DNA from 3 places in the Paraburkholderia sp. SIMBA_027 genome. Region 1 is predicted to be linked to each of the others. Evidence: predicted binding sites of a transcription regulator. Region 1 holds the regulator's gene; each other region holds the start of a gene.
What was found. Region 1 encodes LexA, which represses DNA repair genes until DNA is damaged. Its sites were predicted from a motif close to ACTGTATNNNNATACAGT; they were not measured.
Positions count from the first base shown of each region.

Region 2: recA (recombinase RecA) is a predicted target of LexA. The motif match lies at 3,867-3,884, and genes of this name have one in related genera.
Region 3: SB764_RS16520 (ATP-dependent helicase) is a predicted target of LexA. The motif match lies at 3,209-3,226, and genes of this name have one in related genera.

Region 1 is NZ_JAWRWY010000019.1:87,720-97,875, forward strand. Features, by position in the region: gene SB764_RS30585 (NADP(H)-dependent aldo-keto reductase) at 1-48, shown strand, start outside; gene SB764_RS30590 (permease) at 327-1,415, shown strand; gene SB764_RS30595 (hypothetical protein) at 1,592-2,014, shown strand; gene SB764_RS30600 (ABC transporter permease) at 2,026-2,862, opposite strand; gene nodI (nodulation factor ABC transporter ATP-binding protein NodI) at 2,882-3,790, opposite strand; gene SB764_RS30610 (universal stress protein) at 4,140-4,607, shown strand; gene SB764_RS30615 (DUF2939 domain-containing protein) at 4,703-5,419, opposite strand; gene SB764_RS30620 (hypothetical protein) at 5,589-5,948, opposite strand; gene lexA (transcriptional repressor LexA) at 6,012-6,662, opposite strand; gene SB764_RS30630 (sulfate ABC transporter substrate-binding protein) at 6,932-7,978, shown strand; gene cysT (sulfate ABC transporter permease subunit CysT) at 8,092-9,006, shown strand; gene cysW (sulfate ABC transporter permease subunit CysW) at 9,003-9,983, shown strand; gene SB764_RS30645 (sulfate/molybdate ABC transporter ATP-binding protein) at 9,986-10,156, shown strand, end outside.
Region 2 is NZ_JAWRWY010000005.1:168,434-178,589, reverse strand. Features, by position in the region: gene sucC (ADP-forming succinate--CoA ligase subunit beta) at 1-663, opposite strand, end outside; gene SB764_RS11150 (DUF2889 domain-containing protein) at 715-1,407, opposite strand; gene recX (recombination regulator RecX) at 1,538-2,401, opposite strand; gene recA (recombinase RecA) at 2,712-3,788, opposite strand; gene SB764_RS11135 (response regulator transcription factor) at 4,026-4,787, shown strand; gene SB764_RS11130 (sensor histidine kinase N-terminal domain-containing protein) at 4,800-6,452, shown strand; gene SB764_RS11125 (MFS transporter) at 6,763-8,421, shown strand; tRNA gene SB764_RS11120 (tRNA-Met) at 8,526-8,602, shown strand; gene SB764_RS11115 (sensor domain-containing diguanylate cyclase) at 8,721-9,731, opposite strand; gene SB764_RS11110 (FadR/GntR family transcriptional regulator) at 9,853-10,156, opposite strand, start outside.
Region 3 is NZ_JAWRWY010000008.1:48,815-58,970, reverse strand. Features, by position in the region: gene SB764_RS16525 (DUF4088 family protein) at 201-950, shown strand; gene SB764_RS16520 (ATP-dependent helicase) at 1,006-3,159, opposite strand; gene SB764_RS16515 (hypothetical protein) at 3,366-3,815, opposite strand; gene SB764_RS16510 (RNA-binding S4 domain-containing protein) at 4,180-4,401, shown strand; gene SB764_RS16505 (MATE family efflux transporter) at 4,578-5,999, shown strand; gene SB764_RS16500 (bile acid:sodium symporter family protein) at 6,261-7,229, shown strand; gene SB764_RS16495 (DUF2917 domain-containing protein) at 7,309-7,695, opposite strand; gene SB764_RS16490 (phospholipase D family protein) at 7,865-9,610, shown strand; gene fumC (class II fumarate hydratase) at 9,887-10,156, shown strand, end outside.

The DNA.
Region 1 (10,156 bases):
GCGCGGATCGACGCGCTGCACGAACTGCAGCCGAATCCGGCGCCTTGATCGTGCGCTGACCTGATGGTCGCTGACTGAAGGCGGGGCGGGGCACGCTCCGTCCCCCGACAGTCCGCCGTCCACGCGCACGACGGCTCGCGAATCGCCCAACGCCGGACATTGGCGATTCGCGAGTCATGCACTACGATGCTGCGCACGCCCTGCCGCGCGCCGAAAGCGCGCTTGCAGGTTCGGCCCGGGGCCGCAGTCGCACGATCCGCCCCGAGCCGGTTTCCTCCGTTTTCCCTGTTTCGCATTCCATTCGCCTTTCGCGGAGTCACACCATCATGACCAGCGCACCCGACGCGCCTTCGTCCCGTCCGCCGCAACTGCCGTCCTCGGCGCCCGGCTGGGGCTGGCCCGTTTTTCTTCTGCTGGCGGTCGCCGGGCTGTTCTACGTGAAGTGGTTTCCGTATTACCACCGCGCGTTCACGGCCGAAGCCACGCACTCGATCGGCAAGTCGATCCTGACGGGCGGCGCGGCGAGTGCACCGGTGCCGTCGCTCGCCGCCGCGCTCGACTACGCTTTGGCCTATGGCAAGGCGATCTGGCAGGCGATGGTGCTCGGGCTGCTGCTCGGCTCGGGCGTGCAGGCGCTGTTGCCGGGGCAGTGGGTCGCGCGCGTGCTTGGCCGGCGCGGCTTCGGCAGCGTGGCGGCGGGCGGTCTGCTCGCGGTGCCCGGCATGATGTGCACGTGCTGCGCGGCGCCCGTCGTGGCGGGGCTGCGCGCGCGCAATGCGTCGACGGGCGGCGCGATCGCGTTCTGGCTCGGCAACTCGGTGCTCAATCCGGCGACGCTCGTGTTCATGGGCTTCGTGCTCGGCTGGCAGTGGAGCGCGCTGCGTCTCGCGCTGGGCCTCTTGATGGTGTTCGGCCTCGGCTGGCTCGCTAACCGCATGGTCACGCCCGACGAGGCGCGCGCCGCCGACGACCGTCTCGCACTGTTCGCGCGCCAGCAGGCCGAGGGCGGCAACGCACTGGTGCGCTGGGCGCGCCTGTTCCTGCGCATGGCCGTGCGCCTCGTGCCTGAATACATCGTGCTCGTGCTGCTGCTGGGCGCGGCGCGCGCGTGGCTGTTCCCGCACATCGGCCCCGATGTGACGAGCAGCCTCGGCTGGATCGTCGCCTTCGCGGTGGCGGGCATGCTGTTCGTGATCCCGACCGCGGGCGAAGTGCCGATCATTCAGGCGATGCTCGCGCTCGGCATGGGCGTGGGCCCGGCCGGCGCGTTGCTGATGACGCTGCCGCCCGTGAGCGTGCCGTCGTTCGCGATGCTGGCGCGCTCGTTCCGGCCGCGCGTGCTCGTTTTGGTTGGCACGGTGGTCGTGCTGTTCGGCATCGTGGCGGGGCTGGCGACGGTGGCGCTCGGTTTCTGACGTCGCGGCGTCGCGCCGTATCGACGCCATATCGACGCCATGTTCGAAGAATCGGGGTCAATTGAAGCCAAAACGTCGCGGGCGCAATGCTACGATGGCGTCATAAGGATCAGGCATCAACGACGGACGGCGGCGGCGCCGTCCGCACAGACGAGGGCTTTGGCCCGGGAACCGGCATGGCACAGCAAAAAACCAATCCCAAACTCGAACAGGCGCTGACGCGCGGCGACCTCGCGATCCGACAGGCCAATTCGGCCCGCGCGACGGCGGTGTTGCGCGCGCTCGGCAAGATGATCATCGAGGCGTCGGCGACCATCGGGGTCGAGGCGAACGTCGCGATTCCCGATGGCGATCGCATCTACGATCCCGCCGACGGCCTTTGGCCGCAGCAGTTGCTGATCTCGCTCGACGGCCCGGTCGAGGACGCCGATCCCGAGGAAATCCGCACCGTGCGCCTGCTCGCGCAGACGCAGGGGACGATGTTCCGCGTGGAATGGCATCGCGCCGACGGCAAGATCGGGCGTCAGGAAGGCGGCCCGTTCGCGACGGTCGCGTTTATTTCGGACGTCGACATTCCCTGGGGCGACGACGAAGACTGACGCCGCGCGTCCTAGCGCATCATGCGCCGGCGGAACAGGATCGACGCGATCCCGAATGGCACCAGCACGTAGAACACAAGCACGGCCAGATGCAGCGCCGCGTGCTCGACGGGACGCCCGAGCATGGCCGGGCGGATCAGTTCGACGGCGTGCGCGAGCGGCAGCATCAGCGTGATGTGCTGCGCCGCCGCAGGCAGTTGCGCGATCGGGAAGAACACGCCCGAGAGCAGCAGCATCGGCGTGAGCACCAGCGTCTGATAGAACATGAAGAAGTCGTAGGACGGCGCGAGCGCGGTGACGATCATCGCGCAACTCGCGAACGCGAGGCCTGCGAGCGCGATCACGGGTAGCGCGAGCAGCATCGACGGAAAGCTCGCATAGCCGAGCGCGCCCGCCACGATCATGATGGCCGCGCCCGAGAGCATCGACTTGCTGGCGGCCCACATCACTTCGCCGAGCACCACGTCGCCGAGCGACAGCGGCGTGTGCATGATCGCCTCCCACGTGCGCTGCACGTGCATGCGCGAAAAGCCCGAATACATCGATTCGAAGCTCGCCGACATCATCACCGACGACGACACCGTGCCCGCCGCGAGAAAGGCGATGTACGAGACGCCGTCGACGTGACCGACCATCAGCCCGAGCCCGAAGCCCAGACCGAACAGATAGATCATCGGATCGGCGAGATTGCCGAACATCGACGCGAGCGCGAGCTTGCGCCACACGAGATAGTTGCGCCGCCACACGGCGATCCAGTGCGTCGCGTTCGAGGGCAGCGCCGCGCGCGGCTCGCGCAGGGGCGGCTGGGCGCGGTCCGTGTCGGGCGGAGTGTGAGTGCGTGTCTGCATGGTGTCGGTCGTGGGCGGCTCAGTCCTGCATCTCGCGGCCCGTGAGCCGCAGGAAAACGTCTTCGAGATTCGCGGGCCGGTGCAGATAGCGCAGGTCCGAGCGGGGACGCAGCTGCGCATGCACGGGCGCCGGGTCGTCGACGTAGCAGAACAGCGTTTCGCCGCTGATTTCGGTGCGCTTGGCGTAAGGCGCAAGCTCGTCGCGCAGCGCGGCCGGTTCCGGTCCGTAGACCTCGATCACGTCGCAGCCGATTTCGGTTTCGATCAGCGCTTTCGGCGCGCCCTCGGCGATCTTGCGGCCTTCCTCGATCACGCAGACGCGATTGCACAATCGTTCGGCCTCCTCCATGAAATGCGTCGTGAGGAGAATGGTCTTGCCGCGCGCGAGCAGCGAACGCAGCCGCTCCCAGATCAGATGACGCGCCTGCGGGTCGAGGCCCGTGGTGGGTTCGTCCATCACGAGCACGTCGGGATCGTTGACGAGCGCGCGCGCGAGCGTAAGCCGCCGCCGCATGCCGCCGGACAGTTCGCCCACGCGCGCGTCGGCCTTGCTTTCGAGCCGAGCGAATTCGAGCAGCGGCGCAACGAGATCCTGAGTCTGCCGCGCGGAGAGCCCGAAGTAACGGCCGAACACGAGCAGGTTTTCGCGCACGGTGAAATCGGGATCGAGATTGTCGAATTGCGGCACCACGCCGACGCGGGCGCGCGCATGACGGGCGCGCGCGGGGACGGGTTCGCCGCACAGGCTGATGCGGCCCGCATCGGGCGAGACGATGCCAAGCAGCATGCGCAGCGTCGTGGTCTTGCCCGCGCCGTTCGGACCCAGCAGTCCGAAACATTCGCCGGGGACGACGTCGAACGACAGACCGTTGACGACCGTCCTGTCTCCATAGTGTTTGATGACCTGCTCGAATTCGATGGCGGGCATGGTTGAGCGATGTCGGTGAGCGCGCAGGTGGTGCACGCGCAAGGCGGCCTATTCTAGAGCATTGCGGCGCGCGAGGTTGGTGCATGCCGATCGCGCGCGCGAGCGCGATGGCTCACACGGAAGCCTCGGCGCGCGCCTGGTGTGCACATGCAGGCGCAGGTGCGCATGCCGCGTCAATCGCTGACGCGGCAATCATTGTCCTTGTGCGCAAATCCAGTGCCGGCGGGTGTTGCGCGCGGTTTGAGAGCTGCCGCGCACCTGGCGTTTTCCAGCCCTTGCATGTGCAATTGCGGCGCACCATGATGCAGGTACGACCTGCGTTTTCGCGTGGGTGTTGGGGGAAATGATCATGGCGAGCTACAAGAAAATCCTGCTCTGTTACGACGGCTCGCGCGAAGGCCGCAAGGCGCTGCGTTGCGGGGCCGATCTGGCCTTGGATCTGCACGCCGAGACGCATCTGCTCTCGGTCGTGGACATGCGCTCGACCATCGCCCAGAGCGCCGGCCTGCTGACCGATGTGGCGTGCGGCCGCTTCGAGGAAACGGCGCGCGAGATTCTGCAGGAGGGCGTCGACTGGCTCACCGAACGCGGCGTGCGCGCGCAGGGCCACTTCGCGTTCGGTCATCCGATCGACGAAATCGCGAATCTCGCCAACGAACTGCAGGCCGATCTCGTAGTGGTGGGGCATCGCTGCCGCACAGGTCTGTCGCGCTGGTGGATGGGCGCGGGCAATACGCCGCTGCTCGATCGTGTGTCGTGCAGCATTCTCGTGGCGTGTTCGTCGCCTGCTGAAGACAAGCAGCAAGCGGCCGCGTAGGGCGCGTGCGCGGGGCTGGCATGCGTTTAACGTCTTGCCGGCCCGCCGCGCAATGATTGCCGCCTTGATGCAGACGATCAGCCATTCGCGCCCGATCAGTTCGGCGTGTTCGCGCCGCTGCCCGAATCGGGTTCGTTCAATTCCACCGCCGCGAGCTTCCACGAGAACAGGCCGTGCCGCTCCAGGATGGCGGCATAGCGCTCGCTGTGCGCGCTGCGCTGCCATGTGACCGCGAACTCATTGATGCTGCGATAACCCGCCGTGGCTTGCGATCGGGGTTGCGCTTGAGCGGGCTCGGCCAGTGCGCCGGGGTTGGCGGGCGCTTCGGCTGACGCGCCACTTGGCGGCGCGGATGGCGGCGCGTTTTCTGCGGGCGGAGCCGGCGGCGGCGCGGCGGGTTGTTCGCCGGGCTTGCCGGTGGGCGGCATACCGTTGAGCAGCGCGGCGACGCCTTCAGGCGTGGCGTAGGCGTCGACGAGCGGGCCGATCAGCGCCGAGCCGATCACCGCGCCAAACAGCAGTAACGGATTGCTGCTGTGCTCGGCCTGAATGCGCCGTTGCAGCATTTCCCCGGCCTGTTGCTTGAGACTCGCGCGCAACGCGGGGTAATCGACGTATTCGCTCAGCGAGGCCGCGTCGCGTGCGTCGGCGGCCTGTTTGAGATGATTCAGCGCGATGTACGGCGAGGCGTAGCCGTAACCGAGCGCGGCCACCACGGCCACCGCCGCAACGGCGATGGCGACGGGCTTCTTCCAGTTCGAGGACTTGCCGGCGCGAGAGCGAGAAAGCTTGGGTGTATCGATATCGGTCATCGGAGAGCAGGCGCGCTGCGCGAGCAGCGCAAGGGTTCAGATAGCGGTTCAGTAGGAGTAGTTGAGTCGGCGATTCAATCACAGTGTTGACCACACGTGCGCCAAAACGATCCCTACACCCGCAAGAACCTCCGCCGACACGCTATTTCCCACCTTCCGATTTCACACCTTACTTCGCGAGCGCCGCCGCCAGATCGCTTTGCTGTTCGGCGATGCAGCGGTCGATGGCACGGCACACCGCGTCCATCGTGCCGACCATGATGAGACGCGACTGACCGTGATACACGCGCACCGGCGCGCGGCGGTCCGGCTGTTCCGTATTCAGCGTGCTGTTCAGCGACACGCGGGCGAAGGCCGGTTGCGCCGACGGCAGCGGCGGCAGTTCCGGCGTTTCCAGCTTCTCGAAAAGCGAGCCATTGAGCGCGGCGGCTGAGGCGCGCGCTTCACGCATTGCGCACGAGGCGATTCCGCGCAGATGGCGCAGACGGCCGAATTGACGGAAGGGCAACAGGCGGGCAAGGCGTTCCATGACTCTCTCCAGAGAAGTGCGCCACGAGGCGCAAAACCAGCGCTGACAGGCGCGGATGGATTCTTAGAATTCGGTGGGCCGGATCAGACCGACGGCAATGCCTTCGAGCGCGAAGTCGGCGCTGCCGGCCTGCACGAAGATGTTGTCGTAGTCGGGGTTCTCCGCGATCAGTTCGATGCCGTTGGGCTGGCGCTTCAGACGCTTCACGGTGACGTCGTCGCCCAGACGCGCCACGATGATCTGGCCGTCTTTCGCTTCGGCCTTCTTCTGCACGGCGAGCAGGTCGCCGTCGAGGATGCCGGCGTCGCGCATCGACAGCCCGCGCACCTTCAACAGATAGTCGGGGCGGCTGGAGAACAGCGCCGGGTCGCAGGCGTAGTTCTGCGAGATATGTTCTTGCGCGAGGATCGGGCTGCCTGCCGCGACGCGCCCGACCAGCGGCAGCGAGAGCTGCATGATGCTGGCGTGCGGCAGCGTGAACTGGTGCGGCAGGTCGTCGGGGCCGGGCATCAGACGGATGCCGCGCGAGGCGCCCGCCGCAAGCTCGATCACACCCTTGCGGGCCAGCGCGCGCAAATGCTCTTCCGCCGAGTTGGCCGAGCTGAAGCCCAGTTCGGCAGCGATCTCGGCGCGCGTGGGCGGAAAGCCGGTGCGCTCGATCGCGCGGCGGATCAGATCGAAAACCTGCTGCTGTCGTGCGGTGAGTTTGGTCATGTCGACACTGTATGTTTGAACAGGTAACTGTATTTTTATACAGTATTCGCCGCTTTTCAAGTGTTACTTGAACTTTGTCGTTTGGGTGCCGCCACAGCAGCGTTTCCCGGCGATCTGACGGACGAAAACACGCTCCAACGTCCGATTCCTCCGCCCTTACCACTTTTGCGTATTAAAGAATGAAAAAACATCATTTTTAATAATGTAAGCGGATCGCTAGACTGGCCTTCATCGATCGCAAGCACCACACGACAAAACGGAGAAAGTGGATGAATCAAGGCAATACGGGGCGCGCAGGCTGGCTGACTTCGCTGGCTGCAAAACTGGTCATCGGCATCGCACCGCTCGTCGGCATGGTGGCGATGGCGCCGGCTGCGCACGCGGATACCTCGCTGCTGAACGTGTCGTACGACCCGACGCGCGAGCTGTATCAGGAGATCAACGAAGCCTTCATCAAGCAGTGGAAGGCGAAGACGGGCGAAACGCTCACCATCAAGCAGTCGCACGGCGGCTCGGGCGCACAGGCGCGCTCGGTGCTCGACGGCCTGCAGGCGGACGTGGTGACGCTGGCGCTGGCCTGGGACATCGACGCGCTCGCCAACAAGGGCATCGTCGCGAAGGACTGGCAAAAGCGCCTGCCCGACAACGCCTCGCCGTACACCTCGACCATCGTGTTTCTGGTGCGCAAGGGCAATCCCAAGCACATCAAGGACTGGGACGATCTGACGAAGCCGGGCGTGTCGATCGTCACGCCGAATCCGAAGACCTCGGGCGGCGCGCGCTGGAACTACCTCGCGGCCTGGGCGTACGCCGAACATCAGCCGGGCGGCAACGACCAGAAGGCCAAGGAGTTCGTGACGAAGCTCTACAAGAATGCGGGCGTGCTCGATTCGGGCGCGCGCGGCGCGACCACGAGCTTCGTGCAGCGCGGCATCGGCGACGTGCTGATCGCCTGGGAAAACGAGGCCTTCCTGTCGCTGAAGGAATTCGGTCCGGACAAGTTCGAGATCGTGGTGCCGTCGGTGAGCATTCTGGCCGAGCCGCCGGTTGCCGTGGTCGACAAGGTCGTCGACAAGAAGGGCACGCGCAAGCAGGCCGAGGCGTATCTGCAGTTCCTCTATAGCGAGGAAGGTCAGGAGATCGCCGCGAAGAACTTCTACCGTCCGCGTTCGGACAAGGTGCCGGCGGCGCTGACGGCGAAGTTCCCGAAGCTGAAGCTCTACACGGTGGACGACACCTTCGGCGGCTGGGCCAACGCACAGAAGACGCATTTCGCGGATGGCGGCGTGTTCGACTCGATCTACCAGCCGCAATAAGCGCAGTCGCGGTTGTGCAGTAGCAGTATCGACGTAACGATAAAAACAAGGCGCGCCCTATGAGGCGCGCCTTTCGGCGCAACAGACGCGCAACCCATGTGAAGAGATCCAGCATGACGACGTTCCGATTACGCAAGCCAGGCGCGCTGCCGGGATTCGGCGTGACGCTCGGCATCACCGTGGCTTATCTGAGCCTCGTGGTGCTGATTCCGCTCGCGGCCACCTTTCTCAAGACCGCCACGCTCGACTGGGCGCAATTCGTGCGCGCCGTGTGGTCGCCGCGCGTGATCGCGTCGTACCGCCTGACGTTTACCGCCGCGCTCGGCGGCGCGCTCATCAACGCGGTGTTCGGCTTTCTGCTCGCGTGGGTGCTGGTGCGCTACACGTTCCCGTTCAAGCGCGTGATCGACGCGCTCGTCGATTTGCCGTTCGCGCTGCCGACCTCGGTGGCCGGCATTTCGCTCGCGGCCGTGTACGCGGGCAACGGCTGGATCGGCCAGTATCTGCAGCCGCTCGGACTCAAGATCGCCTTCACGCCGCTCGGCGTGCTGGTCGCGCTGACGTTCATCGGCCTGCCGTTCGTGGTGCGCACGGTGCAGCCCGTGCTCGAAGAGTTCGAGCGCGAGCAGGAAGAGGCGGCCGCGTGCCTCGGCGCGTCGCGCTGGCTGACGTTCCGCCGCGTCGTGCTGCCGGCGGCGTTTCCCGCGCTGCTGACCGGCTTCGCGCTGTCGTTCGCGCGCGCGCTGGGCGAGTACGGTTCGGTCATCTTCATCGCCGGCAACGTGCCGATGAAGTCCGAAATCACCTCGCTGCTCATCATCACCAAGCTCGAGCAATACGACTATGCAGGCGCGACGGCACTGGCCGTGGTGATGCTGTGCGTGTCGTTCGTGATGCTGCTGCTGATCAACACGCTGCAATGGTATTTGCAGCGCCGCACGAGCCGCGGTGGCGGCGCGCCGCGTGCGCCGAATGCAACGCAAACCACGACGCAAACCACGCAAGCCGCCGCCGGAGGTGCGCAATGAGCACGAACGCACGCCGTATTCCGGCAGGTCGTCCCAACCCCGTGACCGAAGCGCCGTGGGTGCGCTGGCTGCTGACGGGCATCGCGCTGGCGTTTCTCGCGCTGTTCCTCGTGGTGCCGCTCGTCGCGGTGTTCTGGCAGGCGCTCTCGAAGGGCATCGGCTTCTATTTCGAATCGCTCGCCGATCCCGACGCGCTCGCCGCCATCAAGCTCACGCTGATCACGGCCGCGATCGCGGTGCCACTGAATCTTGCCTTCGGCCTGTGCGCGTCGTGGGCGATCGCGAAGTTCGATTTCCGCGGCAAGGCGCTGCTCACCACGCTGATCGACCTGCCGTTCTCGGTCTCGCCGGTGATCTCGGGCCTCGTCTACGTGCTGATGTTCGGCGCGCAGGGCTGGTTCGGTCCGTGGCTCGAAGACCATAACGTGCAGATCATCTTCGCGGTGCCGGGCATCGTGCTCGCGACGATCTTCGTGACCTTCCCGTTCGTCGCGCGCGAGCTGATTCCGCTGATGCAGGCGCAGGGCACCGACGAAGAAGAAGCCGCGCACGTGCTGGGCGCGTCGGGCTGGCAGATGTTCCGCCGCGTGACGCTGCCGAACATCCGCTGGGGTCTGCTGTACGGCGTGATTCTCTGCAATGCGCGCGCGATGGGCGAGTTCGGCGCGGTCTCGGTGGTCTCGGGTCACATTCGCGGCCAGACCGACACCATGCCGCTGCACGTCGAGATTCTCTACAACGAATACAACTTCGCGGCGGCCTTTGCCGTGGCGTCGTTGCTGGCGCTGCTCGCGCTCGTGACGCTGGGGCTCAAGCTGCTTGCCGAGCGCCACATGTCCGCCGAACTGCGCGACGACGACGTGCCGGCCCACGCCGGTCCGCCGCCCGCTTATGCGGCCGCGTCGGGCAATCAACCTCATTCGCAACCCGCGCCCCGCACCGGCGCCGCGCGTCAATCGCTTCAACAGGAGCTGTAATCATGGGCATCACCGTCAGCAATCTGCACAAGCGCTTCGGCGACTTCACCGCGCTCGACAACGTCTCGCTCGATTTTCCGGCGGGCGAACTGGTCGCGTTGCTCGGGCCGTCGGGTTGCGGCAAGACCACGCTGCTGCGCGTGATCGCGGGCCTCGAATACGCCGATGAAGGT
Region 2 (10,156 bases), on a different contig from region 1:
GTTCGAATCGAAGTTGAACTTGGCGTCGAGTGCGGTGACCGTGCCGTTGCTCGACACGTTCAGCGGGTTGATTTCGGCCAGCGACGCGTCGGTTTCCCAGAATGCCTTGTACAGGCCTTGCAGGATCACGCGAGCTTGCGGAATCGACGCAGCCGGCACGCCGATCTTCGCGGCGAGGTCGTCGGCTTGTGCATCGAGCAGGCCCGTGTTCGGATCGACGATGACCTTGTGGATGAGCTCCGGATGCTTCTCGGCCACTTCCTCAATGTCCATGCCGCCTTCGCTCGAACCCATCAGCACGATCTTCTGCGAGACGCGATCGACGACGAGGCTGACATACAGTTCCTGCTTGATGTCGGCGCCTTCTTCGATCAGCAGACGGTTGACCTTCTGGCCTTCCGGACCGGTCTGGTGCGTGACCAGTTGCATGCCGAGGATCTGGCTCGCGTATTCGCGCACTTGATCCAGCGTCTTGGCAACCTTCACGCCGCCGCCCTTGCCGCGGCCGCCCGCGTGAATCTGGGCCTTGACGACCCACACCGGACCGCCCAGCTCTTCAGCGGCCTTGACCGCGTCATCCACCGAGAAAACCGGCGTGCCGCGCGGTACCGCGACGCCGAACTTCCGGAGGATTTCCTTACCCTGGTACTCGTGAATCTTCATGCGTGATTCCCTTCAGTCTGAGAGTTGGAGTGAACTTCGTTTCCGCTGTTGTTATTCATGCGCGACGGCGTCGGCCTTGCCCTCTCGGCCCGGGCCCAGGTCTTCGCGCACGCTGGCGACATCCGCGCCGCGCTCTTTCGAACGCGGCACGTGTCCATACCAGCGCGGATAAAACTGCTTGACCGCTTCACCGTCGAACCGCAGCGCGTGGCAGCGGCCGAGCTGGAAAGGCGGTTGTTCGCCGGCGGCTTCGCCGTCGGCGGTCTTGCCGAATTCCGGTCCGGACGCTTCGCCCGGAGAACCGTTAGAAGAATCCCACACTGCTCCGACAAACGCCTGGATAGCGGCCGTCGGCAACACGCCCAACATTTCGGTGAGATGCGTGCAGCCAGCCGTGCCGGCGAGGAGCCGGCCCGCTTCGCGGCGGAAGTTCTGGAGGAGGTTGAGCCCGATAAGGGCCCGATAGGCGGGATTGGCGTTCTGGCACTGACCGTCGTAAGGCACCCAGTCGGACGACGCGTGAGCGTCGACGACATTGAGCTTGCGATCGATCGTGATGCGGAGCCAGAGTTCATGGATCGGCAAACCGTTGGGCCGGACACCGGATGCAAGCGGCACGTCGCGTGACTTATGATCCGTCAGACACGCGTCGATGTCCCACAGACCGTCCTCGCGCTCATAGGCGACCGCCCTGATCGCGCGCTGATGACGCAACTGACGGGGCGCTGGCGGGGGAAGCGGCATGCGTTGGTAAGACCGGATTGGAAAACTTCTCGAGTTTAGCATACCGGGTATTTGAGACAGCAGCGATCTCGCCCGCCCCATGCGCCCCGGATATCAAGCTATTTTTGAGCCAGGCGGTTCAATTTTCCGGCTAATCGCCGTCGAAGCCGTCCTCGAAGCTGTCTTCAATGCCTTTGAGAATTTTGCCGATGATCGACATCGAAAAACCGCGCGCGGCGAGAAAACGCGCCTGACGCGCGCGCTCGGCGGGCGTCTCGGGCAACTGGCCGTACTTCTTCTTCCAGACGGCGCGGGCGCGCACAAGTTCCGTCTCGCGCAACTGCGTGCTCACTTCCTCGATGAGTTCCTCGCCCACCGCATGACGTTTGAGTTCGCTGACGATGCGTCCCGCGCCGACCCGCGAGGCCCGGCGATAAACGACGCTTTCGGCGAAGCGCGCGTCGGAGAGCCAGCCGTCGCGTTCGAGCGTGTCGAGGAGTGCCTCTAGTTCATCGGCGTTGTCGGTGTACGCCATGAGCTTGCGCGAGAGTTCCGCCCGGCTGTACTCGCGACGCGAAAGGTAGCCGAGCGCGCGGCCCTTGAGCGAGCGCTCGGGGCGCTGGCGACTGTTGGCGGCGGCGTTGGCCTTGCGTGCGGCGCGCATCGTGGACGTGCGCTCGTAGCCGTCACCGCCGTCTTCGAGCGCTTTTTCTACCGCGCGCGCCCTGTCGTGCGCGTCGAACGATTCGCGCTCGTCGACTTCGTCGCGGCGGACGGCGGGACGAGCGAACGACTGCCTGGCCGCGCGCGGCGCGCGGCGCGGTTCGGAATCCAATAGGGAGTCAGATGCGGATTCGGGTGCGGAGGCGCGGCGCACAGCGGTCGGTTCAGACGATGGCGACGAGGAAGCGTTAGCGCTGCCGGCATCGACGGGCGCGTCGAAAAATGCCTCGAACGGCACTTCGAACACCGCGCCGCCTTCGTCGTCGAGATCGGGCGTGGAAGAATGGGACAAAAGCTGAGGCTCGGAATGCACAAAGCCGCGATCGCCCGAATGGGCGTCGCGGCTTTGCGAGGTAGTACCAGATGAAACGCGGGCGGACTCGCCGGAATGATCAGGGGCGGATCCGGACGCAGATCCAGAAGCAGACCCGAACGCGGAAAGGGAGCGCCGATTCGCGCCCCGCGCACCACCGCTGGCTTCACGCAGATGCTCCGCCTCGCTCGAAGTCGAGGACGAAGCCTTCGCGGCCTCAGACGGCGCCGAGGCGAACCCGCGCTTGCGCATCACAGTCGTGCCACTCTTTCGGGGCCCGATTCAGAACTTATTCTTCGTCTGCGATTTCGACTTCGCCGGTGTCGGCAACACCGTCCGGCATGGCGTTCACGCCAAGCGATTCGCGGATGCGGTTTTCAATCTCGCGGGCGATGTCTGCGTTTTCGCGCAGGAATTCGCGTGCGTTGTCCTTGCCCTGACCAATGCGTTCGCCGTTATAGCTGTACCACGCACCTGCCTTGTCGACGATCTTGGCCTGCACGCCCAGGTCGATGATTTCGCCCTGACGCGAGATGCCTTCGCCGTAGAGAATGTCGAACACGGCTTCGCGGAACGGCGGCGAGACCTTGTTCTTGACGACCTTCACGCGCGTTTCGCTGCCGATGACTTCGTCGTTCTTCTTGATCGAACCGATACGGCGAATGTCCAGACGCACCGACGAGTAGAACTTCAGCGCGTTACCACCGGTGGTGGTTTCCGGATTGCCGAACATCACGCCGATCTTCATACGAATCTGGTTAATGAAGATCACCATGCAGTTCGTCTTCTTGATCGTGCCGGTGAGCTTGCGCAGCGCCTGCGACATCAGACGTGCCTGCAGACCCGGCAGCGAGTCGCCCATTTCGCCTTCGATTTCAGCCTTCGGCACGAGTGCCGCGACCGAGTCGATGACGATCATGTCGATCGAGCCCGAGCGCACCAGCGCGTCGGTGATTTCGAGCGCCTGTTCGCCCGTGTCCGGCTGCGAGATGAGCAGTTCCGGCACGTTCACGCCGAGCTTCGCGGCGTACTGAACGTCGAGCGCGTGTTCCGCGTCGATGAACGCCGCCGTGCCGCCGAGCTTTTGCAGCTCTGCGATCACCTGCAGCGTGAGCGTGGTCTTACCCGACGATTCCGGACCGTAGATTTCGACCACACGGCCGCGCGGCAGGCCGCCGACGCCGAGCGCGATGTCGAGACCGAGCGAGCCGGTGGACACCACCTGAATGTTTTCGACCGCATCGCCGTCGCCGAGTCGCATGATCGACCCTTTGCCGAACTGCTTTTCGATCTGCGCGAGCGCAGCGGCCAGCGCCTTGCCCTTTTCAGCAGTCAGCCCAGCCGAGCCTTTCTTGCTATCTTCCATGAATCGTCCTTTGCTATGATGAACGGCGTCTCGTGACGATGCGGGCGTGCTTTTGCACACACACGCATGAACGCAGACACTGTATAAAAAAACAGTGGTTTTGGCAAGCGCGTTTTCGCACGCTTTTTCGTACGCGCCCGCCTGAACCGCAAATTGACCAGGAGACCGCCGCGCGCCGCCCGCCCCTCGTGCGAGATGGCACAGGCGCGGCGATGCCTGACTCGACGCAGGCGCATCATGCGAATTCTCATTGCCGAAGACGACAGCATACTCGCGGATGGTCTGGTCCGATCACTCCGCCAATCGGGCTATGCCGTCGATCACGTGCCGACCGGCGTGGACGCCGATACGGCCTTGTCGATGCAGTCGTTCGACCTGCTGATCCTCGACCTCGGCCTGCCCAGAATGACGGGCCTCGAAGTGCTGCGCCGTTTGCGCGCGCGCAATTCCAACCTCCCCGTCCTGATCCTCACGGCCGCCGACAGCGTCGATGAACGCGTCAAAGGACTCGACCTCGGCGCCGACGACTACATGGCCAAGCCCTTCGCGCTCAACGAGCTCGAAGCGCGCGTGCGCGCACTCACGCGGCGCGGCGCGGGCGGCGGCCCGACCGTCGTGCGCCACGGCGCGCTCGCCTTCGATCAGGTCGGGCGCGTCGCGCGCATCAACGAGCAGGTGCTCGATCTGTCGGCGCGCGAACTCGGCGTGCTCGAAGTGCTGCTGCAACGGCTCGGGCGGCTCGTCTCGAAGGAACAGCTCGTCGATCACCTGTGCGAATGGGGCGAGGAAGTGAGCAACAACGCGATCGAGGTCTACGTGCACCGCCTGCGCAAGAAGCTCGAAGCGGGCGGCGTGCGCATCGTGACGGTGCGCGGCCTCGGCTACTGCCTCGAGAAAGAAGCGAACGGCGCGAAGGACGCGGGCGCGGCGAACGCAACCAGTACGGCCGGCGCATCGACGGCGGCGCCCGCGATGCCCGCCAGCCACTACTACAAGTAAGCGGGCGCCATCATGGCCGGGCCCGCGCGCTCCGCGTCCACCGACGGCACGCCGCCGGACGCCTCGCCACGCTCGACGACCGCCGCCAACGACGACACGCTCGACGACGCCGCGCGCGACGCCCGCTACGCCAATCCGTTCGCCCCGCCCGACGAAGCCGAATCCGCCGACGCCGGCGACAAGCGTCCGCGCTCGCTGTTCGGCGAGATTCTCGACTGGATGCTCGCGCCGCTGCTGCTGCTCTGGCCGATGAGCATCGCGGTGACGTATCTGGTCGCGAAATCGATCGCCAACGGGCCGTTCGACCGCGCGCTCGAAACCGACGCCTACGTGCTTGCGCGCCAGATCCATCCGGTCAACGGCGTCGCCGAACTCTCGCTGCCCGACTCCACGCGCGACTTCCTGCGCGCCGATAACGTCGACAGCGTCTATTACCAGGTGCTCGGCACGCGCGGCGAACTCGTCGCCGGCGACCGCGAGATGCCGCTGCCGCACGACGACGACCGGCCGCCGCCCGGCCTCGTCGAGTTCCGCGACGACACGCTGCACGGCATCGACATCCGCGTCGCCTATACGACGGTCGAACCCGCGCATCTGAGCGGCGGGCAGCCCGTGCTGGTTCAGGTCGCCGAAACGCTCGACAAGCGCCGGGCGCTCGCCAACGACATCATCAAGGGCGTGATCCTGCCGCAGTTCGTGATTCTGCCGCTCGCGATCCTGCTGGTCTGGTTCGGGCTCTCGCGCGGCCTCGCGCCGCTGCACGCGCTGCAGTCGAACATGCGCACGCGCCGTCCCGACGATCTTTCGCCGCTCGAAGCGCGCCGCGCGCCGCCCGAAATCGAGCCGCTCGTGACCTCGTTCAACGACCTGCTCACGCGCCTCGAACAGAACATGCAGCTGCAAAAGCGCTTTATCGCCGACGCCGCGCATCAGATGAAAACGCCGCTCGCGGGCCTGCGCACGCAAGCCGAACTCGCGCTGCGCCACGAGGCGCCCGCCGAGGTGCATCGCTCGCTCGAACAGATCGCGACGAGTTCGGAGCACGCCGCGCGGCTCGTCACGCAGTTGCTCGCGCTCGCGCGCGCCGAAAACCGCATGACGGGGCAGATTTTCCAGCCCGTCGATATCGCCGAGGCGGCGCGGCTCGCGGTGCGCGACTGGGTGCAGCCCGCGCTCGCCAAGCACATGGATCTGGGCTACGAAGGCCCCGACAATCCCGGCGCGGATGAGCGTGAAACGGACCCCGGCACACAGGACAGCGAAGCGGACATCGCCGCGGATCAAGCACCCGTGCTCGTCGACGGCAATCCGGTGATGCTGCGCGAAATGCTCTCGAACCTGATCGACAACGCGATCCGCTACACGCCCGCGGGCGGGCGCATCACCGTGCGCGTGCGGCCCGAACCGGCGGCGCGCGCCGTGCATCTGGAGGTGGAGGACACCGGCATCGGCATTCCGGCGGCCGAGCGCGAGCGCGTACTCGAGCGCTTCTATCGCATCCTCGGGCGCGACGGCGACGGCAGCGGCCTCGGCCTCGCGATCGTGCGTGAAATCGTGACGATGCACGGCGGCGCGCTCACTATCGGCGACAACGTCTATCAGGACTCGCCGCGCCTCGCGGGGACGCTCGTGCGTGTGACGCTCGCGATGCGCGGCGCGGCCTGAACGTCGATTACGACGCCGAAACTGACGGCATCAGGTGAAATCCTGGGCGTCAGGCTGGCTGGGACTTTCCCTTAGCGGCACGCGGCGAGAGCACGCATGGAAAATCGATTTGACGAATTTAGAGTTACGTTGAATAAAAATTGGACGATCTTGGGCGACGTTATCACACCACACCCACCAGATCAGCCCACTCGCGCAGCCCGCTCCCTCGTCAGAACCCCGTAAGTTTCCGTTCGAATAATGCATCGCAGGACCACCGCGCCCGCGTCTGCGGGGCGGCCCCACACGCATATCAATACTGGAGACATCTATGGCAACCGTTGGCGGACAAGTCTCGCACGCGCCGATGACCAAGGACGAAAAACGCGTGATCTTCGCGTCGTCCCTCGGCACCGTGTTCGAGTGGTACGACTTCTATCTGGCCGGCTCGCTCGCGGCCTTCATCAGCAAAAGCTTCTTCTCGGGCGTGAACCCCACGGCGGGCTTCATCTTCACGCTGCTCGGCTTCGCGGCGGGCTTCGCCGTGCGTCCGTTCGGCGCGATCGTGTTCGGGCGTCTGGGCGACCTCGTCGGCCGCAAGCACACGTTCCTCGTCACCATCGTCATCATGGGTCTGTCGACTTTCGTGGTCGGCTTCCTGCCAGGCTATGCGTCGATCGGCATTGCGGCGCCGGTGATCTTCATCCTCATGCGTCTGTTGCAGGGCCTCGCGCTCGGCGGCGAGTACGGCGGCGCGGCGACCTACGTCGCCGAACACGCGCCGCCCGGACGCCGCGGCTTCTACACTGCCTGGATCCAGACGACCGCCACGCTCGGCCTGTTCCTCTCGCTGCTCGTGATCCTCGGCGTGCGTACCGCCGTGGGCGAGGAAGCGTTCGGCGCCTGGGCCTGGCGCGTGCCGTTCGTCGCGTCGATCCTGCTGCTCGCGGTCTCGGTCTGGATCCGTCTGCAACTCGACGAATCGCCGGCGTTCAAGCGCATCAAGGCCGAAGGCAAGATCTCGAAGGCGCCGCTCTCGGAAGCGTTCGGCCAGTGGAAGAACCTCAAGGTCGTGATCCTCGCGCTGATCGGCGTGACGGCGGGCCAGGCCGTGGTCTGGTACACGGGCCAGTTCTACGCGCTGTTCTTCCTCACGCAGACGCTCAAGGTCGACGGCGCGAGCGCCAACATCCTGATCGCGCTGGCGCTGCTGATCGGCACGCCGTTCTTCCTGTTCTTCGGCTCGCTGTCGGACAAGATCGGCCGCAAGCCGATCATCATGGCCGGCTGCCTGATCGCCGCGCTGACCTACTTCCCGCTCTTCAAGGCGCTCACGCACTACGCGAATCCGGCGCTCGAAGCGGCCACGGCGCGCGCGCCGATCGTCGTGATCGCGAACCCCGACGAGTGCTCGTTCCAGTTCAACCCGGTCGGCACCTCGAAGTTCACGAGTTCGTGTGACATCGCCAAGAGCGCGCTCTCGAAGGCCGGCCTGAACTACTCGAACGTGGCCGCACCGGCGGGCACGCTCGCGCAGATCAAGGTGGGCGACACGACCATCGACACTTTCGACGGCAAGGCGCCTGGCGCGAAGGAGGCCGGCGCGGCGTTCGACAAGACGCTCTCGGGCGCATTGAAGAGTGCGGGCTATCCGCTCAAGGCCGACCCGGCGCAACTCAACTGGCCGATGAGCGTGGTGATCCTGACCATCCTCGTGATCTTCGTGACGATGGTGTACGGGCCGATTGCGGCGATGCTGGTGGAGATGTTCCCGACGCGCATCCGCTATACGTCGATGTCGCTGCCCTATCACATCGGCAATGGCTGGTTCGGCGGCTTCCTGCCCGCAACGGCGTTCGCGATCGTGGCGGCGCGAGGCGATATCTACTCGGGCCTCTGGTATCCGATCATCATCGCGCTGGCGACCTTCGTGATCGGCATGCTGTTCGTGAAGGAGACGAAGGACTCGGATATCTACTCGCAGGATTGATTCTGTGTCGATCCGGTCGATTTAGCCCCGGCCCGGCGGTCTCGAAAAAAGTTGAAGATAGCGCTTGACAGACCTCAGGGCCGCCCGCATAATCTTTCTTCTTAGGCGAATTAGCTCAGCCGGTTAGAGCGACGGAATCATAATCCGCAGGTCCGGGGTTCGAATCCCTGATTCGCCACCAAATGCGAAAGCCGCTGACCCACAAGGTCAGCGGCTTTTTCTATTTGCGCGCCGCGTTTATCTCGCCGCCGCTTTTACAGACTTCGCGCCGCAACTTCCTCAGCGCGAAGCCCAGTCCCTCACTCCGCGCCCTTCCCCCGCTTCGCCACGTACATCGCCTGATCCGCGCGATCGAGCAGCCGTGTCATTTCCACGCCGTCTTCCGGCAGCACCGCCACGCCCACGCTCACGCCCAGTTCGATCGTCTGCCCTTCGAATTCGAACGGCTCGCCGACCTTCTCGCGAATCCGCCGCGAATACACTTCCGCGTCGCTGCGGCCATCGATGCCCGGCAGAATCATCGCGAATTCGTCGCCACCCACGCGCGCGGCCGTATCCACGCGGCGGCTGTTGCTCGCGATGCGCGCCGCCGTTTCCCTGATCGCCGCGTCGCCCGCGCGATGGCCGTAGCGGTCGTTGATCGGCTTGAGGCCGTCCATGTCGAGATTGAGCACGCCCAGTCCGCCTTCCGAACGCACCGCGAGATCGACCGACTGACGCAGACGGTCGTAGAACAACGCGCGGTTCGGCAGGCCGGTGAGCGCGTCGTGCGTCGCACGCAGATAGAGTTCGCTCGTTTCGTGGCGCGCGGCGTGGAACATCGCGGCCGCGATCAGGCCGGACATCAGCGAGAGCGTTTCGATGTCGTCGTCGTCGAAGGCGCCGACTTCGGGCGCCACCACCTTCAGCACGCCCACGGTCGCATCGAGATGCTTGAGCGGCGTGACGATCATCGAGCGCAGGCCGACGCGGCGACACGCTTCGCGGTCCACGCGCGGATCGGCTTCGGAGTCGTCGCAGCGCAGGATTTCGCCGCTGCTCACGCACAGCCCGGAGAGGCTCGATTCGCGCGCGAGGCGCAAGCCGAGCATGCCGGCCACGCTGCCCGACGCCGCGCGATAGACCATCTCGCCGCCTTCGGCGAGTTCGACGGCCGCGCCCTGCGCGCCGGTCAGATGTTCGGTGCGTTCGGCGACGAAGGCCATCACGCCGCCGAGGTCGAGGCCGAGTCTCGCGATGTCGGATTGCGCGCGGATGATTTCGAGGAGCGTGGCGTTGTCGAGCCGAGGGCCGCCGAGGTCGTTTTTCATGGCGTCAAACGTTTGCGTAAGAGCCCTTTTCGCGCAGATCGGCGCGCCACGGGCAGGACGCGCAAGCATAGCAAACTCGCGTCCCTGCTTTCAGCGTTGTCTTTTTACACGCCGTTTCGGTTCAACCTTCGATCCGCTCGCGCGTCACACGCAGCAGGGCCGCCATCGCTTCGCGCGCCGTGCCTGCGTCGCGCCGCGCGATCGCGTCGAACACTTTCGTGTGATCCGGCAGCGCCGCGTTGAACACATCGGCGCGCTTGGCGTTCACGCGCAACTGTCCTTCGAGCGTGCGCTCGATCAGCGTGCCGAGCGGCACCAGCAGTTCGTTGCGGCAAGCGGCGAGCACGGCCAGGTGAAAGCGCAGATCGGCGCGCACCCATTCGTCGACGTTGCGCGCGTCGGTCATCGCGGCGTGGGCGTCGGCG
Region 3 (10,156 bases), on a different contig from region 1:
GGGCCGCCGCCCGTCCACCCACGGTCCTTTCACGGCGCGCGTTCGAGCGAACCTCGCGTGAACCTCGCGTGAACCTTTCACGCAGCCGCTCAAGTTTCGCCGCGCCGCGCCGTTAAACCGTCGAAGCCTGCCTTGGCGCAGTGGTCAGCCGAAGACTGGCCATCACCAGGCAACGCCAGGAATAGATCGGGGCAACCAGAATGGGGAATATCACCCTTAACCTCAAGGAAGAAACACTTGCGTCGCTGCGCAAGGATTTCGACGCGTTCCTGCGCGTCTCGCTGAAGCTCGACCCGCAATTCCTCACGCCGTCGTTCGAGGACTTCCTGCGCGCGAAGCTGCTCGACAACATGACGCCGCTCACCGAGCAGGCGGTGCAGCGGCTATTGCAGGGCGGCCAGTACGCGTGGGCCAAGCGCACGCTCGACAAGGAGTTTCCGGAAGTCGTCTCGATGCTGCTGCGTCAGGCCGGCGATTTTGGTTTCGGCGTCGCGTCGCGTCCCGAGTGGACGCCCGACGAGCTGTCGAAGAAGTGCCGCGAATGGGCGGCCGCGATCGTGCAGGAAGCGCAGGGCGAGGAAGCGCAGATCGACCCGCTCGCCGCGCAGATCAAGTCGGGCGTGCAGGACATCCAGACGCTCGAAGAAATCATGCAGACGCCCGCATGGCGGCTCGCGGAATCGGTGCGCCAGCGCGTCTATGAAGCGAAGATCGGCTGCGAACAGGCCACGGGTTCGCTCGCGCGCGAGCGGCTCGGGGAGTTGCGCGGCCTGCTGCGTCTGGGCATCGCGCACGGCACGTTCCAGAAGCAGGAAGCGCAGCAGATCATGGAATATCTGCGTCTGCTGAAGCCGGAAATTTTCGTCGAAGAACCCGACGACGTCTTCACGCGCCTCGCCGCCTGGCTGCGCAACTTCTTCGTGCCGCCGCCGAAGAATCAGCCTCGCTAGCCCGTCCCGCCCGCGGGACACCGCACCGATCAGGCTCATACCCCCGGCGCGCGCCCTAGTCCCACATCTTCCTCAATTTCGCGCCGATCTCGACCTTCGCGCGCGCCGCAGCGGCCAGTCCCGCCGCACTCGGCGCGCTCGCCACGGGCGGCGCGGGCCACGCGCGCGACTCGAACAGCGGCAGCATCGACGGCGCGATGAAGCGCGTGCGCGACGCCCACACGTGACGATCGCCGGACGCCGCCTGGTTGTGCACATAAAAGCGCTGCGGCACGACGATGTGCAGATCCTCCTTCGCACGCGTCATCGCCACGTAGAGCAGACGGCGCTCCTCTTCCAGTTCCTCGTCGCTGCCCGCGCCCAGATCGGACGGAATGCAGCCGTCCACGCCGTTGAGCACGAACACGTTGCGCCACTCCTGCCCCTTGGCCGAATGGATGGTCGAGAGGATCAGATAGTCCTCGTCGAGCAGCGGATCGGCCGATTCGGCGCTGGTCGCGTCGGGCGGATCGAGCGTGAGTTCGGTCAGGAAGCGCTCGCGCGAGGGGTACGTGCTCGCGATGCTTTCCATCTGCAGCAGATCGGCCATGCGCACCTGCGCGTCTTCGTGATTGCGCTCCAGATGCGGCTCGTACCAGCGCCGCACGCGCTCGAACTCGGCCGGCCAGGCCGTGGCGCGCGCGCCGATGCTGTCGATGAGCGCCGTGAACGCGCTCCAGTCCTCGGCGGCACGCGGCGGCGGTGCGAATGCGGCGAGCGCTTCGGCAGCGCGATACGCGCCCGTGCAAGCCGCAACCTGATCGAGCAGACGCGCGGCGGTAGCCGGCCCGACGCCCGGCATCAACTGCGTCACGCGAAACCCGGCCACGCGATCGAGCGGATTTTCGGCCCAGCGCAGCACCGCCAGCACGTCTTTTACGTGCGCGGCGTCGAGAAAACGCAGGCCGCCGAATTTCACGAACGGGATATTGCGCCGCGCCAGCTCGATTTCGAGCGTCGCGCTATGGTGCGCGGCGCGAAACAGCACGGCCTGCTGCTTGAGCTTCATGCCGCCCTCGCGCGCCTCCAGAATCTGCTCGACGACGTAGCGCGCCTGCGTGGCCTCGTCGGCGACCGTCACGAGGCGCGGACGCTGCTGCGAGGCGCGATCGGTCCAGAGGTTTTTCGTGTAGCGCTCGGTGGCGGCGTCCATCACGGCGTTGGACGCAGCGAGGATCGGCTCGGTTGACCGGTAGTTGCGTTCCAGCGTCACCTGACGTGCGGACGGATCGAACTGTGCGGGGAAATCGAGGATGTTGCGTACCGTTGCGCCCCGAAACGAGTAAATTGCCTGCGCATCGTCGCCGACGACGGTCAGGCCGCGTCCGTCGGGCTTGAGCGCGAGCAGGATCGACGCCTGGAGGCGATTCGTGTCCTGATATTCGTCGACGAGAATGTGATCGAAGCGCGTGGCGAGATCGGCGGCAATGACGGGTTCTTGCGCCATATGCGCCCAATACAGCAGCAAATCGTCGTAATCGAGCACGTTCTGCTTCTGCTTCGCGTCCACGTACTCGGCAAACAGCGCGCGCAGTTGCGGCTCCCATTCGAGACACCAGGAGAACGAGCGCGCGAGCACGTCGGCGAGCGAATCGCCGGTGTTGACTACGCGCGAGTAAATCGCCAAACACGTGGATTTAGCGGGAAATCGCTTCTCTTTCGCCGACAATCCCAGCTCGTGGCGCACGAGGTTCATGAGATCGGCGGAATCTTCGCGATCGTTGATCGTGAAGGCCGGCGACAAACCGATCTGCTCGGCGTATTCGCGCAGCAGGCGCGCGCCGATGCCGTGAAACGTGCCCGCCCACGTGAGCCCCTGCGCGAGCACGGCGGCCGCGCCCGGCACGCCGGCGGCGATGCGCGAGACACGCCGCGTCATTTCCTGCGCCGCGCGACGCGAGAACGTTAGCAGCAAGATACGATGCGGATCGGCGCCGTTCACGACCAGATGCGCGACGCGATGCGCAAGCGTGTTGGTCTTGCCCGAACCCGCTCCAGCGATCACGAGCAGCGGTTCCGGCAGCGTCGCACCCGGAGCGAAGGCCTGCGGACCGCCATGCTCGACGGCGGCGCGTTGCGCCTCGTTGAGCTTGGCGAGATAGGCCGCAACGTCCTGAGCGACAGCGCTGACGGGATCGACGAGGGAATCGTTGGAAACGGGAGTGGACACGGCGGTGGACACGGCGGGCGCGGAGAATCCGTAAAAGGCGGCGACGCATACTGTATATCCATACACCTCGCACCCGCAAGCGCTCGATCGTGGGCTGATCTGGCGCGATCTGGCGATATTTATGCGTCAACTTCCCGGCGCAATAAAAAACGGCGGCATCCGTTACCGGACGCCGCCGCCTTGCACGTGATTAGCGCTGACGCGGATTACGGCTGCTGCGTGCCGCCCTGCTGCTGCGCCGACTGACCGCTCATCTGATCCTTCATTTCCGAATCGTTGGCCTGACGGTCGGCCTTGCGGTTGATCTTCGCGTCCTTGACCTCCGATTTGTACTGCGTCTTGGCCTGCTTCTTCGCGTCCTTGTACTCGGAGTTCGCCGACTTCTTGGCGCTGCGGTACTCGGCGCTGGCCGCCGCGTTGGCGTTGCGCTTTTGCACCAGCGGATCGGTCGGCTGCGGCGCGGTCAGATTTTGCGGCGCGGGCGCCGGTTGCGCGATGCCCGCGGCGGCCGGCGCCTGGCTCGGCGCGGTAGCCGGGGCCATCGTCGGCGCGTCGCCCGCCGCCGGCGTGGCGGTCTGGGCGAACGCGCCCTGCGCGAAGGCAGCGGCGGTGGCGGCAATGGCGGTAGCGGTCAGCAGCTTGCGAATCTGGGTCATGGCGTATCCTCTTGAGTAGTTCCGGGAATTGGCGTGGGTCAGTCCTGCAACGGGCGTGCCCGCCGTTTCCCGCTCCGTTTCCGCTCGATGGAGCCGCCGTGGTCGGGTGAATCCGTGGAGCCCGGCGGTCTCGCTTCGGTGAACCCATTTTCATCTGAAGATCCGCGCGCCGTCCCGCGACGTTACGCAGCGTTTCATTTGCTGACGAATTCATAACATCTGGCCCCGACATGTAACTACGCCCGATCGCCAAGCATCCCGGGCCGCGCCACGCGCGATCGCTTATGATGCTCACCCTCCGCGCCGCCACGGCGCGCGCCAATGTTCCGCGCCTTTGTTCCAATTTCACCGATTTCCACGCGCCATGCCCAATCTCGATTTCACGCTGACCGGCGACTACGTCGAACTGCACAACCTCCTGAAGATCACCGGACTCGCCGACAGCGGCGGCTCGGCCAAGCAGATCGTCTCGTCCGGCGCGGTGAAGGTCGACGGCGAAGTCGAACTGCGCAAGACCTGCAAAATCCGCGCGGGCCAGTCGGTGCTGCTCGGCGACACGCGCATCGCGATTCACGAGCCGGAGTAACAGGCTGCGCCGATCGCACATGCACCACGCAGGTGCTTTTTGGCTGAAAGACAGGTAATCTCGGCGGGTAGGCTCGCAGCCGTTCAAGGCGCTTGAGCCGTTCCCGCCTGCACTTCCGGATTCGATCTCCAGGCGTTTTTCCGACGCGGCGCGATACTTCGCGCCGCTTGCCTTTCATGACCCGAACGACTTCACCGGCGCGCACCGACCGCGCCAGCCGCGCCATCGCGCCGCCCACGCTCAAACGTCACGCCGCCGACACCGCACGTCTCGCCGCGCCGCTCGCCATCGCCCAGTTGTCGCAGATGGCGATGAGCGTCACCGACACCGTGCTGCTCGGCTCGCTCGGCGCGGGCGCGCTCGCGGCGGGCGGACTCGGCGCGAATCTGTTCTTCGTGGTCGTGACGGTGCTGCAGGGCGTGCTGACCTCGGTGAGCGTGAGCGTCTCGCAGGCGCGCGGCGCCGACGATCTGCATCGTGTGCCGCATATCTACTGGACCGGTTTCGCGCTCTCGCTCGTGCTCGCGCTGCCCGCGTTCGCGCTGCTGTCGTTCGCGGAGCCGCTGTTGCACGCGCTCGGCGAGCCGGGCGTGCTCGCGCGCCAGGTCGGCGAATACGCGTCGGTGCTGCGCTGGGGCGCGCCCGCGAGCCTGATCGGCGTGGGGCTGATGCGCTCGTTCCTGCCCGCCATCGGCGCGGCGCGGCGGCTGCTCTGGATTTCGATCGCGAGCGTGTTCTTCAACGGCTTCCTGAACTACGGGCTGATCCACGGCGTCTGGGGCCTGCCGCGCCTCGGCTTTCTCGGCTCGGCGGCGGCGACCGCCGTCACCATCTGGCTCACCACGCTCGTGCTGATGGCGCTGCTGCATCTGCGCCCGTCGCATCAGCACTTCGTGGTCGCGCGCCGTCCGAGCGCGCCGATGATGGGCGAGCTGTTCTCCATCGGCTGGCCCGTGGCGATCACCTATGCGGTCGAAGCAACGCTGTTCCTCGCGACCGGCCTGCTGATGGGCCTCCTCGGCGCAATGCCGCTTGCCGCCCACCAGATCGCGCTGAACGTCGCTTCGGTGATGTTCATGGTGCCGCTCTCGATCGGCCAGGCGGGCAACGTGCGCGTGGGTTACTGGATCGGCGCGGGCGTGCCGCGCGCGGCGCGTCATGCGGGCTTCGTCGCGCTGGCGCTGGGCGTGGGCTTCATGTCGATGTCGGCGCTCGTGATGGTGCTCGCGCCGCACTGGATCGTCGGGCTCTATCTGCATCTCGACGATCCGGCCAACGCGCAGACCGTCGCGCTCGCCACCTCGCTGCTCGGCGTGGCGGCGATCTTCCAGATCGTCGACGGCATGCAGACGGTCGGCTCCGGCTGCCTGCGCGGCCTCAAGGACACGCGCATCCCGATGCTGGCCGCGACGCTCGGCTACTGGGGCATCGGTTTTCCGGTCGGCTATGCGCTGGCGTTCCATTTCGGCTATGGCGCGCTCGGCCTCTGGTGGGGACTCGCGGCCGGTCTCGCGAGCGTGGCCGTGCTGATGACGTGGCGCTTTCACCGCATGAGCCTGCGCGCGGAAACCGAGGCGGCGCGCTCGCAGACGGCCTGACGCGCGCCCGCGCCTGACGGACAACGACGGACAAAGACGCCCCCCAGGTCCGCCTGACGCGAGCGGTTAGAATACGCGGCTGGCGCCCGCCGCCATCCGTCCCACGAGGGCAGGAAAATTCCGCGCGCATTGACCGGACGACCGGACGACTGAACGACCAAACGACCGGACCCGCGACGCCGCGCCGGCCACCCCGGCATGCCGCTCGCGCTATCACGCGCCGTCATCAAGAAAACGAACCCTCTCACGGACCACGCTTCCATGCTCGCCCCGATTACCCGACTGTTCCCGCTCTGGGCAGTGCTCGTGTCGCTCGCCGCGTATTTCAATCCGGGCGTCGTCGCGCCCATCGCGCCGCACGTCACGACGCTGCTGATGATCATCATGCTGGCGATGGGCGTGACGCTCTCGTTCGCCGATTTCCAGCGCGTGTTCACGCGTCCCGCGCCCGTGGCGGCCGGCATTCTGCTGCACTACCTCGTGATGCCGCTTGCCGCGTGGGTGATCGCGAAAGCGCTGCACATGCCCGCCGACCTCACCGCCGGCATGGTGCTGGTGGGCAGCGTGGCGAGCGGCACGGCCTCGAACGTGATGATCTATCTCGCGCGCGGCGACGTCGCGCTGTCGGTGACGATCAGCGCGCTCTCGACGCTCGTCGGCGTGTTCGCGACGCCGCTGCTGACGCGCCTTTACGTGGACGCGTCGATCGTCGTCGACGTGCACGGCATGTTGATGAGCATCCTGCAGATCGTCGGTCTGCCGATCATCGTCGGGCTGATCGTCAACCGGCTCGCGGGCGGCCTCGTGCGCCGCGTCGAACCGGTGCTGCCGCTCGTCTCGATGGTCTCGATCCTCGCGATCATCGCCGCCGTGGTGGGCGGCACGCACGCGAGCATCGCGACGGTCGGTCCGGTCGTGGCGCTGGGCGTGGTGCTGCACAACGGCATCGGCCTGCTCGGCGGGTATTGGGGCGGCCGTCTGCTCGGCTTCGACGAATCCGTGTGCCGCACGCTCGCGATCGAAGTGGGCATGCAGAACTCCGGCCTCGCGGCGACGCTCGGCAAGCTCTACTTTTCGCCGCTCGCCGCCCTGCCGGGCGCGCTGTTCTCGGTATGGCACAACCTCTCGGGCTCGCTGCTCGCGGGCTACTGGGCCGGCAAGCCGGCGCGCGGCAGCGAGCGCGACGCCGACGAGGCACGCAATCGCGCAAATAGCGGCGCAACGCGCTGATACGGCGCGACGCGGATAAGGCGTCGCGCAATCGGGCTCGCGGTCGGGCGCGCGACCGACGCGACCTTCGGGGCCGACTTCACCCGCGCTGAGCACCCAAGCGCGGCCGCCGCACAGGACGCAGCCCGCCCAGGCGCGCCAGCCAGCGCGCCGCCGCCCACCATCGCATCAGCACCCCGTTTCCGCTGACCGACACCGGCGTGCTCACGCCCGTCAGCACCTCGCAACGCACCGCCTCATCCCATCCGCCGATCCAGACCCGCTCGCCCGGCGCGAACGGCAGCGCCTCGCCGGGTTCGAGCCAGAAGTCCTGGGCGTCGCCTTCGACCGTCATCAGCACGCGCCCTTCGAGCACGCCCAGCACGCCGCCTTGCGCGCGACGCACGCGGCGGCACGCGCCGCGCGGCACCTCGAACGTCTCGACCACTTCGCCCCACGGCCCTACGTCGTTCACTGCCCTCGTCATCGCGATCTCCCGCCGTTGCTGATGCGAGCAGTCTCGCGCGCCCCCGCCCGCCGACGTTTCCAGCCGACGTGAAACGAGGCGCGCATCTTGCTCAGGCGAGATTCGCCGCGCGCCGTTTCCCCCCGCGCACCGCACCGCTTCCCGATAGAATCGAAACGAAAAGACACACATGTCTGCGAACCAGCCCGTCCGCGTCCGGCACCGGCGGCAGACCCCGAGGAGATTTCGCTTGAACGCGCCAGCCCTGCCCTACGCCTCCTCCGCTTCCCGCGCCAACGGCGTGCACCGCCGCGCCCGCCCGTTCGCCCTGCTCGCCGCGTGCCTGTGCCTCGCGCTCGCCGCCGGCTGCGCGACACGCCCGCCCGCCAGCGACTACCCGCGCCAGTCCACCGCCGCGATGTCCACCGCCGACGCCCGCGCCACGCCGCTCGGCGCCGCGCTGGCCGCGCCCGAAGCCGCGCATCCGGACCAGTCGGGCTTCCGCCTGCTGGCCACCGGCACCGACTCGTTGCAGATGCGCGTCGCGCTCGCGCGCGCGGCGACGAAAACGCTCGACATGCAGTACTACATCGCCAACGAGGACACCACCGGCAAGCTGCTGCTCGGCTCCGCGCTCTACGCGGCCGACCGCGGCGTGCGCGTGCGCATGCTCGTCGACGACCTGAACTTCCACGACATCGACCGCCTGATGGCCGCGCTCAACAGCCATCCGAACATCCAGATCCGCGTGTTCAATCCGTACGGCAGCACCAGCGAGTCGATGTTCACGCGCACGCGCAACTTCTTCACGAACGTCGACCAGTTCACGCGCCGCATGCACAACAAGGCGACCATCGTCGACAACGAACTGGTGATCGTGGGCGGGCGTAATCTCGGCGACGAGTACTTCAGTGCCAGTCCGACGCTGCAGTTCACCGATCTCGACGTACTGGGCGCGGGTCCGGTGGCGCGCGCGGTCTCCGACAGCTTCGACGCCTACTGGAACAGCGCGGTCTCGTATCCGCTCTCCGTGCTCAATCATCAGAAGTTCGACGCGCACGACCTCGACACCGCGCGCGACGACCTGCGCCAGCACTGGCGCGACACCGCCGAGCCCTACAACGCGAAGCCGCTCAACGCCACGCCGCTCGCGCAGCAGATCACGCGCGGCGAACTCGGCCTCGTCTGGGCGAAATGGCATTTCGTGGCCGATTCGCCGGAAAAGATCGCGGGCGCGCACGACGGCGACCAACACGGCCAGATGGGCGACGCGATGCGTTCGCTGCTCGACCAGATCCATCAGGCGAACCGCAGCGTGCTGGTGTTCTCGCCGTACTTCGTGCCGCACGAGGCGGGCGTGCAGGCGATCCGCGACCTGACCGCGCGTGGCGTGCGCGTGGCGATCCTCACCAACTCGCTCGCGGCCACCGACGCCATCGCCGTGCAGGCCGGCTACAGCCCCTATCGCGTGCCGATGTTGCAGGCCGGCGCCGAGCTTTACGAGTTCAAGCCCGTGCAGCCCGCAGGATCGCCGCAGCGGCGCTTCGGCATCGTCGGTTCGCAATCGCGCGCGAGCCTGCACGCGAAGGCCTACGTGATCGACGACAGCACGCTCGTAATCGGCTCGCTCAATCTCGATCCGCGCTCGGCGAACCTGAACACGGAACTCGCGCTCTCGATCGACAGCGCGCCGGTCGCGCACGAGGTCACGGGCTATTTCGCGCTCGCCAGCTCGCCCAAGGCGAGCTACCGCGTCACGCTCGCCACGCCCGCGCAACTGGCGTCGATGCGCGGCAGCGCGATCTCCTCGCCGCTCGTCTGGACCGACGAGGAAGACGGCGCGATCCGCACCTACAACCTCGATCCTGGTGCGGGTTTCTACCGAAATCTGCTAACCGGGCTATTCTTGCTGTTGCCGGTCGACAACCAGCTCTGATCCTCAGCGTCTGATCTTCAGCGCGGGAGAGTCGGCCAGGCCTCGACGTCCGCCATCACAGCCAGCCGCGAGCGTCGCCCCGCCCCGCATGTGCGATTCGCATGCTCCGGGGCGCGGCCCGCCCGCACCGGCCTCGCGCCGCGCAGCCACGCGCTGCGACGCCGTCGCCCAGCCATCACGCGGATCGAACCCGTCACGAAAGCGGCGCGCGCCTTCGATGCAGCGCCGCGTCATTCACCGGAGTCACCCATGACCGCATCTCAAGACAACGTCCGCATGGAGCGCGACACGTTCGGCGAAATCGCCGTGCCCGCCGCGCAACTGTGGGGCGCGCAGACGCAGCGCTCGCTGCAGAACTTCCGCATCTCGACCGAGAAGCAGTCGCCGGAACTGATCACCGCGCTCGCGACCATCAAGCGCGCGGCCGCCGAAGTGAATCACGGCCTCGGCGTGCTCGACGAGTCCAAGGCGCGCGCGATCGTGCAGGCCGCCGACGAGATCATCGAAGGCAAGCATGCGGGCGAGTTCCCGCTCGCCGTCTGGCAG